One region of the Rhizobium tropici CIAT 899 genome, then DNA from elsewhere that is predicted to be linked to it. Evidence: riboswitches for the same ligand, from Rfam matches in the RefSeq annotation. Region 1 holds a riboswitch; the other holds the start of a gene.

The links. Region 1 has a riboswitch for thiamine pyrophosphate ahead of thiM (hydroxyethylthiazole kinase). Riboswitches for the same ligand answer to the same signal wherever they lie in the genome.
Region 2: it holds a riboswitch for thiamine pyrophosphate, as region 1 does, so the genes downstream of both, thiB (thiamine ABC transporter substrate binding subunit) here and thiM (hydroxyethylthiazole kinase) in region 1, are expected to answer to the same signal.

Annotation. Positions count from the first base shown of each region.
Region 1 is NC_020062.1:1,035,203-1,042,360, reverse strand. Features, by position in the region: gene RTCIAT899_RS26940 (sigma-54-dependent transcriptional regulator) at 1-982, shown strand, start outside; gene RTCIAT899_RS31780 (hypothetical protein) at 1,032-2,639, opposite strand; gene yghU (glutathione-dependent disulfide-bond oxidoreductase) at 2,852-3,727, opposite strand; gene RTCIAT899_RS32680 (DUF1127 domain-containing protein) at 4,291-4,437, opposite strand; TPP riboswitch at 4,666-4,762, shown strand; gene thiM (hydroxyethylthiazole kinase) at 4,814-5,617, shown strand; gene thiE (thiamine phosphate synthase) at 5,614-6,252, shown strand; gene thiD (bifunctional hydroxymethylpyrimidine kinase/phosphomethylpyrimidine kinase) at 6,249-7,061, shown strand.
Region 2 is NC_020059.1:3,644,819-3,651,976, forward strand. Features, by position in the region: gene RTCIAT899_RS17815 (MarR family winged helix-turn-helix transcriptional regulator) at 1-216, opposite strand, end outside; gene RTCIAT899_RS17820 (MDR family MFS transporter) at 381-1,916, shown strand; TPP riboswitch at 1,987-2,103, shown strand; gene thiB (thiamine ABC transporter substrate binding subunit) at 2,189-3,181, shown strand; gene thiP (thiamine/thiamine pyrophosphate ABC transporter permease ThiP) at 3,189-4,829, shown strand; gene RTCIAT899_RS17835 (thiamine ABC transporter ATP-binding protein) at 4,822-5,550, shown strand; gene RTCIAT899_RS17840 (M48 family metalloprotease) at 5,929-7,158, shown strand, end outside.

The DNA.
Region 1 (7,158 bases):
GCGGCAAGCGGCCGAACAGTCACAGGGCGATCTGCCGCTGATCGGACAGACTCCTGCCATCGAGCGGCTGCGCCATACATTGCGGCAGATCGCCGATACGGATGTCGATGTGCTTGTCACGGGAGAGACCGGCAGCGGCAAGGAAGTGGTGGCGAGCCTACTGCATCGATGGAGCCGGCGAGCGAAGGGCAATTTCGTTGCGTTGAATTGTGGCGCCCTGCCCGAAACCGTGATCGAGAGCGAGCTGTTCGGCCATGAGCCAGGCGCTTTTACCGGCGCGCAGAAGAAGCGCGTCGGGCGCATCGAACATTCAAGCGCCGGCACCCTGTTTCTCGACGAGATCGAAAGCATGCCGCCGGCAATCCAGGTGCAGATGCTGCGCGTGCTGGAAATGCGCGAGGTGACACCGCTCGGCACCAATGAAATCCGCCCCGTCGATCTTCGCGTCGTTGCGGCGGCGAAGGTCGATCTCGGCGATCCCCGCCAGCGCGGCGATTTTCGCGAGGATCTCTACTATCGCCTCAACGTCGTCACGCTTTCCATTCCGCCATTGCGTGAACGGCGCGATGACATTCCCCTGCTCTTCGGCCATTTCGCGGATCGTGCCGCCGACCGCTTCAAGCGCGAGGTGCCGGCCATATCCACAACAGTGCGCCGCCATCTGCGGGAGCACGACTGGCCGGGTAATGTTCGCGAACTCTCGCATTTTGCCGAGCGCTTCGTGCTCGGCCTCGAATCGGCAACAGCGGTAAAATCCGACGAAGCGCCGACGGCGGATGAAGGCCTGCCGCTGCCTGCTCGAATAGAGCGCTACGAAGCCGAACTCATCCGCGAAACCCTGTCACAGAACAATGGCGATGTGCGACGGACCATCGAAGCGCTCGGCATTCCAAGAAAGACCTTCTACGATAAGCTCCAGCGGCACGGCATCGTCAGAGGCGATTTTACCGGCTTTGATGGGGATGATCGCCGGGGCTCATGATCCACTGCCGATGAGCGACCACGCCAGCTGAAGCCGCCTCGTGTGAACTTCAGGCGCTGCGGCGCATGTCCTTGGCATTGCCTTGCCTTTGCCGGGCCGCTGCCTCGGCTGTACGATCCAGAACCTGCATCGCGTGCGCGACCACCGCCGCAAGCGCTTCATCGCTCTTAGAGGCAGCTACGACCAGCGGTGCGCTCAGGCAAATTCTAAGAGCACTTGCCGGTACATCACCAAAATCGGCACAGCGAACGGGCTGGCCGAGACGCGCCAGGGCAACTCCATCGCCTTCGACGGCCAACTCCTTGTAGACCGCTGCCATTTCCGCTGCGGTCAGCATGGCGCCATCTGTGCAATTGCGCAGGTAGAACGAAAAGATGGAGGGAATTTCATCCCACCGAAGAGCCGATGATGCGCCCCACAGCTCACGCCGCTCCAACCGCCGGCTCTGCAAAGGCTCGAAAGCCGGATCGTTCGCAAGACGATCAGAAACCGCCTCGGCAAAGGCGGACAAAACCGTGACTACACGGTCTTCAGGAATATCGAGGAAGCATCCGAGTTCGAACAGCGCGGCTTTCCAGCGCAGCAGCAGGCCGAGATTGGCACGCTCCGGCAAGATATTGCGAGCGGCCCAGCTTTCAGGCCACTCCGCCTTCCCGCAATAGTCGGCCAAGGCTCCGGGCAGCGCGCGCGATTTGAAGCGCTGCGACATTTGTGGCGGGCACAGAAGCGCGCCGCTGAAAATCGGCCCGGCGAGGAATTTCGAACCCGTGAGCGCGACCATGAAACCATGGGCGAGATAGGCACGGATCGTTGCCGCCGACAGACGAAACTGACAGGCATCGATCATGATATCGAGCACGGTGCCGAAACGCTCCTTCAGACGCATGACGGTCTCAAGGCTCGGCGCCAGCAGGCTGGTCTTCGATACGTCTGTTACGACGAGCAGGCATCTGAGGCCGGCTGCGCGCGCAAGCTCGATGAGGCCGCGCAGCTCCTCTTCCACCTCGTTGTCGGCGCGAAGGGAACCATCCTTATTGCGGACAGCAATGGTGGCATTGCGCGTGGCATCCCCCACCCGCAATTCTTCGCCCTTGGCGACGGACCGTGCGCTGCTGACGCGGCTCATGAAATGCCGCCCGGCCGATGCCGTCATGACGCCGCTGCCCGTCTCGTTCCCCATAAGTGTGATGGTCATCAGGGCACGCTCGTCCTCGCCCGCCAGCAATGCTGCCGAAAAGAGATGAATGTCCGTGCCCGATGTGGCCAGGATCGCATCGATCCGGGGTGCCGACGCTTGGTTAAGGCCGAGCAAGCGCAACAGATCCTCCCGCCCGCGCCCGATTTCGCGATCGTAGACAGCCGTCGGCGAGCTTGTTTCCATCTCCCGCCTCAGATCCGCATAATAGGATTCGACCGCGGCAAAGGCGGCGGCGGATATGGTCGATGCCGTCGACGAGCCGAAAGCGAGATCTTCGGGCCGGGGTGCCGGACCATAGCCATACATATTGAGCCCGGTGAGCGGGTCGCAATCCAGCCGTTCATCGCCACCCGACACCAGGTGTTTCAGCAGCGCATCCCTCGCCTCGCTCCGTTGCTTCGACAACGCACCCGTAGTCGCATTTTTATCCGGGGTACGGTCGTCAGCAACTTGCTGCATGGAGAAGCATTCCTCTTTCGCCAATGTCGACACGCTTTGCAGAATCGCGCTGCGGTCTACGCCGAGCGGGGGAACCTCGGCAGCCGAACATTACGCTTCACAAGATGGAGCGAGGCTGACTTCCCAAGGCCGCCAGCGCCAGCAGTAAGCGCAATAAAAAAGCTCGCGATCCGGAGGGCCGCGAGCTCATTTCTGCAAGGCGAATTGTTGGATCAGCCGGCAGCTTCCAGCTTATCCTGCGTCTTCGTCTCGAAGTCGCTGGCATCATGGCGCTCACGCAGCTGCTCGGATGGATCGCCCGACATGCGGTTGACCATGCGGCCGCGCTTGACGGCAGGACGCGAATAGACCTGCTCGGCCCAGCGCTGCACGTTCTTGTAGTCCTGCACCTGCAGGAACTCGGCCGCACCGTACTGCCACCCCTTGGCCAAACCGCCGTACCACGGCCAGATGGCGATATCGGCAATCGTATAGTCGCTGCCGGCGATGTATTCGCTTTCGGCCAGCCGACGGTCGAGCACGTCGAGCTGGCGTTTCACCTCCATGGCGAAACGATCGATCGCATATTCGATCTTCGTCGGTGCATAGGCGTAGAAATGACCGAAACCGCCGCCGAGATAGGGCGCGCTGCCCATCTGCCAGAACAGCCAGGAGATGCATTCGGCACGCGCCGGCTGCTCGGTCGGCAGGAAGGTGCCGAATTTTTCGGCGAGATACATCAAAATCGAAGCCGATTCGAAAACGCGAACCGGCTTCGAGCCACTGCGGTCGAGCAAAGCCGGGATCTTCGAATTCGGATTGATGTCAACGAAACCGCTGCCGAACTGGTCGCCCTCACCGATCTTGATCAGCCAGGCATCATATTCAGCGCCGCTGTGACCAAGCGCCAGCAGCTCTTCAAGCATGATGGTGACCTTCACGCCGTTCGGCGTTCCAAGCGAATAGAGCTGAAGGGGATGGCGTCCTACCGGCAGTTCCTTCTCGTGAGTCGGGCCAGCGATCGGGCGGTTGATATTGGCGAACTGGCCGCCATTGGCCTTGTTCCAGGTCCAGATTTTCGGCGGCGTATATTCGGCAGAACCGGTCATGGGCATCCTCCTTTTTCGGGAATCGAATTTGGGCGATCTTCGATGTAGCGCGCTACATAGATCGCACATAGGGCCCGCTCTTCATTTTTGCGAGAGGAGAATGCGCACTCTTTAACGCGGAAGCGCTCTTGCCGCCCGGGCTGGAGCGCGGGCTCCTCAGCTACGTTGGGCCATTGCCAACCGTCTGGAGGTTCATGAAACGAAAAAGCCTGCCGCGGGAGGAGGAGCGGCAGGCTTTTTACAAGAACCGAACAGCGGATGGGAGGAGGAGTTCCGCTATTCCTGCAGCCGTCCCTGGGAGGAGGATAAGGACGTCTGCCAAGCGAAGGGATGCGGGAGGAGATGCATCGCTTCGATGAAGACGAACATACCAGTCTTTTGCTCAGTTCATAGGCATTTCTTTGCAAGGCAGTTATGCGCCATGCGAAAACCGGGCAGCTGGGTCGATAGCAATTTTCAGCTAGGGCGGCGAAGAATGAGCGGAATGCCCATAAAGCAAAAGCGCCTGCTCGGGGGAACAGGCGCTGGCATAATGCAGCTTTTATAAGGAGCCGTCGTGGCCGTTAGCGAGCGATCGCTGCGCGGGCAACGTTGCGGATTTCACCGCGATCGATACCCAGGTCGTGCAGTTCGCGCGTGGACATACGGCCCAGTTCGGCGACCGTCTGACGATACTTGCGCCAGTTATTGAAAGAGCGTGCTACGTTCATGATGATCCCCTTTCCTTGGGCTTTCGAAGCTGAGCAGCCGTGCTTGGCGCTCCCGTCGCTTCGATGAGAAATATATAGTCGAAGCCCGCAGCTTTTTGCAGAGCTAAGAGATCACTCCACCAATGCGTCTATTGCATAGGTCGCCGAAAATGCAGGCGATCGCCGCCGTCAGATTGGCTTTTGTGATTTGCTGATGACAGCGCCGCCTTTGTCTGCGAAAAGAAGAGAGATGAGAGACAGGGGCGTCCGCTATCCGGCGGGCTGAGAAGTACCCTTCGAACCTGAACCAGATCATGCTGGCGGAGGAAGTCGCTCGGGACCTCGCGAAGCTGAAGCACGTCGTCCCTACGCGTCTCGCCCGCCTGAAAGGGGCGATATGCAAGACCAAATCACACCGGGCAATCTGCTTCGCACCATGCGGGCGAACCCTCCGCTGGTGCAATGCATCACCAATTTCGTCGCCATGAATATCGCGGCCAATGTGATGCTTGCCGCCGGGGCATCGCCGGCGATGGTGCATGCCGAAGAAGAAGCCGACGAGTTTGCCGCTATATCGGGGGCGCTGACGATCAATATCGGTACGCTTTCCGCGGATTGGCTTGCGGGCATGCTGAAGGCCGCACAGTCGGCAAACAATGCCGGCAAGCCCTGGGTCCTCGATCCCGTCGCCCATTATGCGACTGCGTTTCGTCGGGATGCCATCACGCGCTTGCTGGAACTAAAGCCGGCAATCATTCGCGGCAACGCATCCGAGATCATCGCGCTTGCCGGCGGGACGAGCCGCGGCCAGGGTGTCGATAGCCGCGATGCCGTCGAGCAAGCCGAAGATTCCGCCCGTCAGCTCGCCCAAAAGCACGGCTGCATAGTCGCAGTCACCGGCGCTACGGATTTTGTGACGGATGGGCAGAAGGCGAAGCGCATCGCAGGCGGTTCGCCATTGATGCCGCAAGTAACCGCACTTGGATGCTCGCTAACCTGCCTCGTCGGTGCGTTTGCGGCGGCAGCTCCGGATGATCCGTTCGATGCGACCATAGCGGCGCTTACGGTCTTTGCCGTTGCCGGCCAACAGGCAGGAGCGGACGCAGAGGGGCCAGGCTCCTTCTCCTGGCGCTTCCTCGATGCCCTCACAGGCCTTACCCCGGAAACACTGGATCGAGACGCAAGGATATCGGCAGCATGAACCAAGACTTCGATCTATCCCTCTATCTCGTCCTCGATCCGCTGCTATGCCGTGATCTCGGCATGGTGGAGACAACGCGGGCGGCGGTGGCGGGCGGCGCCACCATGATCCAGCTTCGCGACAAGGAGGCTTCGACCGCAGCCATGATCGAAACCGGCCGTGCCCTCAAGCAAATCCTGCACGGAACGAATGTTCGGCTGATCGTCAACGACAATGTCGAGGCTGCCATCGCCATCGGCGCCGATGGCCTTCACATCGGCCAGGAAGATATGAACGCTGCCGACGCCCGCCACATGATCGGGCGGGACATGATCCTCGGTCTCTCGGTGGAAACGGAAGCGCTTGCCTCCTCCATAGATGCCCGCATCGTCGACTATGCCGGCGTCGGCCCGGTCTTTGCCACGTCCACCAAGCCCGACCACAAGCAGCCGATCGGCTTCGACGGGCTTGCCCGCATCGTCAGGCTTTGCCCCATTCCATCAGTCGCGATCGGCGGCCTGAAGGCAGAGCATGCCGCGAGCGTTTACTCAGCCGGCGTCGTTGGTCTCGCGGTCGTCTCGGCAATATGCGGCCAACCGGACCCGCAAGCCGCGACAATTCTCATAGCGAACGCCATCAAGGAGGCTCGCCAATGATCCGCAATGTCTTATCCATCGCTGGCTCCGATCCCTCCGGCGGCGCTGGCATTCAGGCCGACCTGAAGGCTCTCTCCGCTCGCGGCGTTTATGGAATGGCGGCTCTGACAGCTTTGACGGCGCAGAACACGCAGGGCGTTTCCGGCGTCCATCCCGTGCCTCCACATTTCGTGGCAGATCAGATCAATGCGATCTTTGCCGACATCCGTGTGGATGCCGTCAAAATAGGCATGATCGCCAATGCCGCCATCGCCAATGCCGTCGCAGACATTCTGGCGCGACATCGCGATGTGCCCGTCGTCCTCGACCCGGTCATGATCGCCAAGGGCGGCGCTGCCCTGCTCGCTGCCGATGCCGTTGACGTGCTGACCACACGATTGCTGCCGCTTGCGACCGTCATTACCCCGAACCTGCCCGAGGCGGCTGCGCTGTTGCATGACGCTGAGGCGAAGAACCGCGAAGACATGGCGCGCCAGGCGCGTGCGCTGGCAGCGCTCGGGCCTTCAGCTGTCCTTGTCAAGGGTGGTCATCTCGAAGGAGATGAAAGCCCGGATGCGCTCGCAAGCGGCGATCATGTGACCTGGTTCGAAGCTGAACGGCTGCCGACCAAGAATACGCATGGAACGGGCTGCACGCTCTCCAGCGCTATCGCGGCCGAGATCGCCAAAGGCCTGCCGCTTGCCGAAGCCGTTGCATCCGCAAAAGCCTATCTCGCCGCCGCGGTTGCCGCCGCAGGCCAACTTTCCATCGGCAGCGGCCATGGGCCTGTGCAGCATTTCCATGCACTGTGGGCCACAAATAAGGAGTAGCAAGCCTGTTACTCAAGGATCAGGTCGCCGCTTCTGGTGCCGGACGTGGCCTCGTCCTCGATCGGGCATAAGACAAAAAGCGCCGCCCTGATGGGCG
Region 2 (7,158 bases), on a different replicon from region 1:
CACTTCGCCCGTATCTTCCGCCCGCCGCACGACATCGAGCACATCGAGATGCGAAAGCTCAAGCCCCGGGGCCACGTGCTGAATGGCGAGCCTGCCGATCATGCGACGGCCGGTCAGCAAGCGCATGCGCATCATCGCCTGACCGATGCGCAGAAACTTCTCGTCTTCGGCCAGCGTCGGAACTTCGATATCTTTTGTATTCGTCGCAGATGTCATCCCTAAAGCATAGCAGAGATCGGGAGGAAACAAAACATGCAAATGGCACTCACCTGCCATTGACAATTATATGCTAATAGCACATATATTCGCTCATGAAGACCGGACGTCCCGCGCATTCGTTCGATAGCGCAGCGTTCCGGCCCAGTTCGGGTTCTTGCTCCATGGACATGCAGACAAGCTTCACGCCGCTCGTGGCGGATCACAAACGGCGGCTTATTCTTTTCCTCTTTCTGATGACTGCCATGTTCATGGCGACGCTCGACAACCAGATCGTCTCGACGGCGCTGCCGACGATCGTCGGCGAGTTCGGGCATCTGGATCGCTTCGGCTGGATCGGATCGGCCTATCTTCTCTCGCTTTCCGCCGTCATGCCCGTCTACGGCAAGCTCGGTGATCTCTTCGGCCGCAAATATGTGATGATGACGGCGATCGCGATCTTCACGGTCGGCTCTGCCGTCTGTGGCTTGGCCGTCTCGATGGATACGCTGATCGCCGCTCGCGTTCTTCAGGGCTTCGGCGGCGGCGGCATCATGGTCTCGATCTTCGCCGTCAACGCCGATCTCTTCGAGCCGCGTGAGCGTGCGCGCTACCAGAGCTATTCGAGCCTCGTGCTGATGGCGTCGGGCGCCATCGGCCCCGTTCTCGGCGGCACGATGAGCGATCTGTTCGGCTGGCGTTCGATCTTCCTCGTCAACGTGCCGATCGGCTTCATCGTGCTTGCCGGCCTCGCCTTCATGCTGCCCTACCGCAAGCCTGCCCGCCGTCCGAAGATCGATTATGCCGGCGCCATCCTCCTTGCCCTGACGACGACAAGCATTGTGCTTGCCGCCGACGGAAGCGAGCTCTTCGGGTCGCTGCTATCGCCGCAATGCCTTGGTATTATTGCCTTCGGGGTAATCTGCGCCATCGCCTGGGTCTTCATCGAGCGCCGCGCACCCGAGCCGATTGTGCCGATGACGCTGTTCCGCAATCCGACATTCGGCCTTCTGCTGATCCTCTCGATCACCAGCGGCGCCGTCGCCATCGGCATGGTCAATTACTTCGCGCTCTTCCTGCAGACGACGACAGGCCTTTCTCCCTCCATGGCCGGGCTGCTGTTCATTCTCCTGACCGGCGGCATCGTCTGCGGCTCGCTCTCCGCCGGCCGGCTGATCGCGGCCAAAGGCCGTTACAAGCCGTTTGCCGTCGCCAGCGCCACCTGCAGTACCATCGCATTCGCCTCGCTCGCCTTCGTCCATGCCGGCACGCCCATCGCCCTCATTGGCGGCCTGATGCTGCTGCATGGCATCGGCATCGGCCTTGCCCAGCAGGTGCCCGTTATCGGCGTACAGAATGCAGCCGCAGCGCGCGACGTCGGCGCTGCGACCGGTGCCGTCACGCTGTCGCGCATGGGCGGCGCCTCCATCGCCATCTCCATCTACGGCGCCATCATCGCCGCCAAACTTGGCAATGTCGGCGTCTCCATATCCGGCGTACCGAACATCGAGGAGCTGACACCGAAGATGATGGCCGCCTTGCCCGAGATTACCCGCGAGGCCGTCGCCAACGCCTACGCGAGCGCCTTCAGCCCGTTGTTCATGACGGCAGCTGGCATCTGCATGCTTGGTCTCCTGACCTCGCTGACGCTGAAGAATGTGCAGCTCCCCGGCGCCGCGAAGAAATTCGAAAGCCCGGCGGTCGCGGAGGCTGCCGAGTAAATACTTCATGCTGCAATCGACAAGGGAATCATTTCCCTTGTCATCCCTCCGTCACAAGGCTAAATCTGCCGACGCTCTAACGGGGTGCCTTATGTCCTTCAGGACATTTGGCTGAGAGGCTTTCACCGGCCAACCCGCGGAACCTGATCCGGCTAACACCGGCGGAGGGATTAGACGCGTGACGAAATCATAGCGCCCTTTCCCCTTCAAGACGAAATCAAAGTGGAGGCGCTGTCGTGCAAAACCGATCACTATTGTCATTCTTCGCCGGCCTGGCTCTTGCCGCTGGCGCAACGTTTTTTTCTGCCCAGACGGCCGAGGCAGCAGACAAGACCCTGACCATCTACACCTATGAGAGCTTCACCGCAGACTGGGGTCCGGGCGCCAAGGTCAAGGCAGCCTTCGAAAAGACCTGCGGCTGCACGGTCAATTACGTCGCCGTCACCGATGGCGTTGCACTTCTCTCCCGCCTCAAGCTGGAAGGGACGGGCACCAAGGCCGATGTCGTTCTCGGCCTCGACACCAATCTTATCGACGAAGCCAAGGATACAGGCCTCTTCGACGCAAGCGGCGTCGACACCTCGACCCTCAAGGTTCCCGGCGGTTTCAAGGACGACGTCTTCGTGCCCTACGACTACGGCCATTTCGCCGTGATCTACGATACACAGACCATCAAGAACCCGCCGAAGAGCATGAAGGATCTCGTCGAGGGCGATCCCAATCAGAAGATCGTCATCGAAGACCCGCGCACCTCGACGCCGGGGCTCGGCCTGCTGCTTTGGGTCAAGTCGATCTATGGCGACAAATCCGCCGATGCCTGGGCGAAACTCAAAGGCCGCATCCTGACGGTCACCCCCGGCTGGTCGGAAGCTTATGACCTCTTCACCAAGGGCGAGGCGCCGATGGTGCTCTCCTATACGACGTCGCCGGCCTATCACATGATCGAGGACAAGACGGATCGCTATCAGGCCGCCGCCTTCTCGGAAGGGCACTATATCCAGATCGAGGTCGCCGGCCTCATCAAGGCTTCCCCGAACAAAGATCTTGCTCGCGACTTCCTGAAGTTCATGATCTCTACCGGCTTCCAGGACATCATTCCGACAAGCAACTGGATGATGCCGGTCTCCGCCACTTCCGAGCCGCTGCCGGATGCCTTCAGCAAGCTCGTGGTGCCCTCGAAGACCTTCCTGATGAGCCCTGCCGACGTCGACAAGAACCGCAAGGCGTGGATCGACGAATGGCTGACCGCCACCAGCGGCAACTGATGCCTTGATCATACTCACGGCACCCGAGCGAAGATGCGCTATTTCCGGCGGGACGTTCAGCCTCGGCAGCATTGCGCTCTTCGTCGGGATCGCCGTTCTTGTTCTCCTCTCCGCCGGCATCGAATCCGGCGGCAACACCTCGCTCACAGACCCATATCTGCTGCGCATCCTACGCTTCACACTGCTGCAGGCGGTGCTTTCGACACTGCTCTCCATTGTGCTCGCCATTCCGGTCGCCCGAGCATTGGCGCGCCAGCCGCGCTTTCCCGGCCGGCTTTGGCTGATCCGGCTGATGGCCGTGCCGATGGGCCTGCCGGTGCTGATCGGCGCACTCGGCCTGCTCGGCATATGGGGCCGGCAGGGGCTCCTCAATCAGGCGCTATCAGCACTCGGCCTGTCGCAGCCCGTCAGCATCTATGGCCTGGCCGGTATCCTGCTTGCGCATGTCTTCTTCAACATGCCGCTCGCCTGCCGGCTGATGCTGGCCGGACTGGAGCGTGTGCCGGCTGAATATTGGCTCGTGGCCGGCGGACTCGGCATGCGGCCCATCTCGGTCTTCCGCTTCATCGAATGGCCCATCCTGCGTGGCCTCATTCTCGGCATCGCCGGCCTGATCTTCATGCTCTGCGCCACCAGCTTCACGCTGGTCCTGATCCTCGGCGGCGGCCCGGCCGCAACGACACTGGAAGTGGCGATCTACCAGGCGCTTCGCTTCGATTTCGATCCCGGCCGCGCCGTAATGCTGTCGCTGCTGCAAATCGTCGTCACCCTCCTTGTTCTCGGCGCCATGACGCTGTTTCGCGCTCCCGACGATCATGGGCTCACCGGCGGGCGAACGCTGCGCCGCATCGATGGACAGGAGATGGCTGCGCGATGCGTCGATGCTGCGCTGCTGGCGGGCGCGACGCTCTTTCTGGGCATGCCGCTCGCCTCGGTCGTCGTCACCGGCCTCGAGGCCAATCTTTTCAAGCTCGTCTCCCAGCCGATCTTCCTGCAGGCGGCAGTGACAAGTCTTGCAATCGCGCTTGCTGCGGGCCTTCTGGCCGTGCTGATATCCTTCGCGATCATTCACGCCCGCTCAGTGATATCGGCGGATCGCCGAAAGTCCCTCGGCCTGCACGGCCTGGCGATCGCATTAGGCGCAAGCTCCTCCCTCATCCTGCTGGTGCCACCGATCGTGCTGGCAACCGGCTGGTTCCTGGCGCTCAGGCCATTTGGCGATCCCAGCCGCTTTGCGGCCATCCTCATCATTGTCATCAATGCGCTGATGGCGCTGCCCTTCGTCATTCGCGTCATCGAGCCGGCCTATACGGTCCATGTCAGCCGCACCGGGCGGCTGGCGGCAAGCCTCGGCCTTCACGGCATTGCGCGCCTGCGCATGGTCGATTGGCCGGGTCTGCGCAAACCGCTCTTCACGGCGCTCTCCTTCGCCATGGCCCTGTCGCTCGGCGATCTCGGCGCCGTCGCGCTCTTCGGCTCCGACAGTTTGATGACCCTGCCCTGGCTGGTCTATAGCAAGCTCGGCAGCTACCGCACCAACGACGCCGACGGTTATGCCTTGATCCTCGGCCTGGTATGCCTTCTCCTGACCATAGCCGGAACCGCGGGCCAGGGCGCGACGGATGACGAAAGCAGACGAAATGACTGACGGCAGCACCATGAAGGCAGAAGGCATCGGCATGGAAGAGGTCGAACTGCGCCTCGGCACGCATGACTTCCGCTTCGATTGCGCATTGCCGCAGGGCAAGATCATCGCCATTGCCGGGCCGTCAGGATCGGGCAAATCCACCTTTCTCAATTTACTGGCCGGCTTCGAACAGCCTGACCGCGGCCGTATCCTGCTCGCAGGACAGGACGTGAGCCGCCTGCATCCCGCCGAACGGCCGGTGTCTCTCGTCTTCCAGGACAACAACCTCTTCGCTCATCTCGATCTCTTCACCAATATCGGCTTTGGCATCAGCCCGTCATTGAGGCTTTCGAAGGAGGATCGGCAAAGGGTCTCGGAGGCTTTGGCGCGGGTCGGGCTAGCCGGTTTTGAAAAGCGCAAGCCGGGAACGCTTTCCGGCGGCGAGCGCCAGCGCGCCGCTTTCGCTCGGGCTCTGGTGCGCGACAAGCCAATCCTGTTGCTGGACGAGCCTTTCGCCGCGCTCGATCCCGGCCTGCGCTCCGGCATGGTCGAACTTCTGAAAACTCTGCATCGCGAAACCGGCAATACGGTGCTGATCGTCTCGCATGACCCGGCCGAAGTGCGGCGCCTTGCCGACCACGCCGTCTTCATCGACGGCGGCACGATCAAGCTCGCCGCACCCATCGAAACCTTCCTGCAGGCGGACGGGATTCAGGCATTGACCACATTTCTGCAACATTGATTGTGTCATGGCAGCTTGCCCTCGGCTTTGCCTTAATTTCGTCTAGCGAAGCGGCTGAAAGTCCTCGGAAATGCTTGCTAAAATACAACGCTGCCACATTTAAACGGAGTCTCGCTATGCAACCGGTGCCAAAATCGGCTACAGCAAGAGGTGGAAGCCGTCCGGGTAAATGCGGATCGATGCGGGCGAAAACAACCTCTATTGGCGCACGACCGTGATCGGCCCGGTGAGGATCAACCGGATTTGGCGCCGAGCCGGCATGACAGCGAAATGAGTAGGATGCGGGTCCTGAAGCAGAGCAAGCGAGCAGAACGAAGGATCGATGCGACCGTCGCAGCCCGTTTGCGCCGTTTTGTGCCCTTCCTTGCAGCTGCAGCAATGTTGAACAGCTGCCAGACGGTGATGGACCAATCCTATCAGCCGAGCGTTTCGCCCTCAGCCAATCCGCAGATCGTTTCCGAAGTGCAGAAGAACGATCCGCGCGCACAGATGGGCGCCCGCGAGCATCCGCGTATCCTCGCAAGCTATGGCGGCGAATACAAGGATGCCAAGACGGAGAGGCTCGTTGCCCGCATCGCCGGCGCCTTGACCAGCGTGTCGGAGAATCCGCAGCAGTCCTACCGCATCACCATTCTCAATTCGCCCTCGATCAATGCCTTTGCCTTGCCCGGTGGCTATCTCTATGTGACGCGCGGCCTTCTGGCGCTTGCCAATGATGCGTCCGAAGTCGCGGCGGTGCTGTCGCACGAGATGGCGCACGTAACAGCCAATCACGGCATCGAGCGGCAGAAGCGGGAAGAAGCCGAAGTCATCGCCAGCCGTGTCGTTTCGGAAGTCCTGTCGAGCGATCTAGCCGGCAAGCAGGCGCTTGCGCGCGGCAAGCTGCGTCTTGCCGCCTTCTCGCGCCAGCAGGAACTCCAGGCCGACGAGATCGGTATTCGCACACTCGGCCAGGCCGGCTACGATCCTTACGCCGCCGCGCGCTTCCTGAACGCGATGGAGGACTATAGCCGCTTCATGTCGGCCAATTCCGACGTCGACCAGAGCCTGGACTTCCTTTCGAGCCACCCGAGCACGCCGCAGCGTATCGACCTTGCCAAGGCGCACGCGCGCGAATTCGGCGAGGAAGGCAAGGTCGGCGACATCGGCCGCGACTATTATCTCAACGGCATTGACGGCCTGCTCTATGGCGACAGCCCCGAAGAAGGCTATGTGCGCGGCCAGACCTTCCTGCATGGCGGCCTTGGCATCCGCTTCGACGTCCCGCCCGATTTCCGTATCGACAACAAAGTCGAAGCCGTCATGGCGACCGGCCCCGGCGACATTGCCATCCGCTTCGACGGCGTGGCCGATACCCAGAACCAGAATCTGACGAACTATATTTCCAGCGGCTGGGTCACCGGCCTCGATCCCTCCTCGATCAGGTCGATCACCGTCAACGGCATGCCGGCGGCTACCGCGCGCGCCTCAGCCGACCGCTGGGATTTCGATGTGACCGTGATCCGCGACCGCACGCAGATCTTCCGCTTCCTGACGGCCGTGCCGAAGGGGAACATCGCTCAGCTTGATCAGACCGCCAATGTGCTGCGTGCCAGCTTCCGGCATATG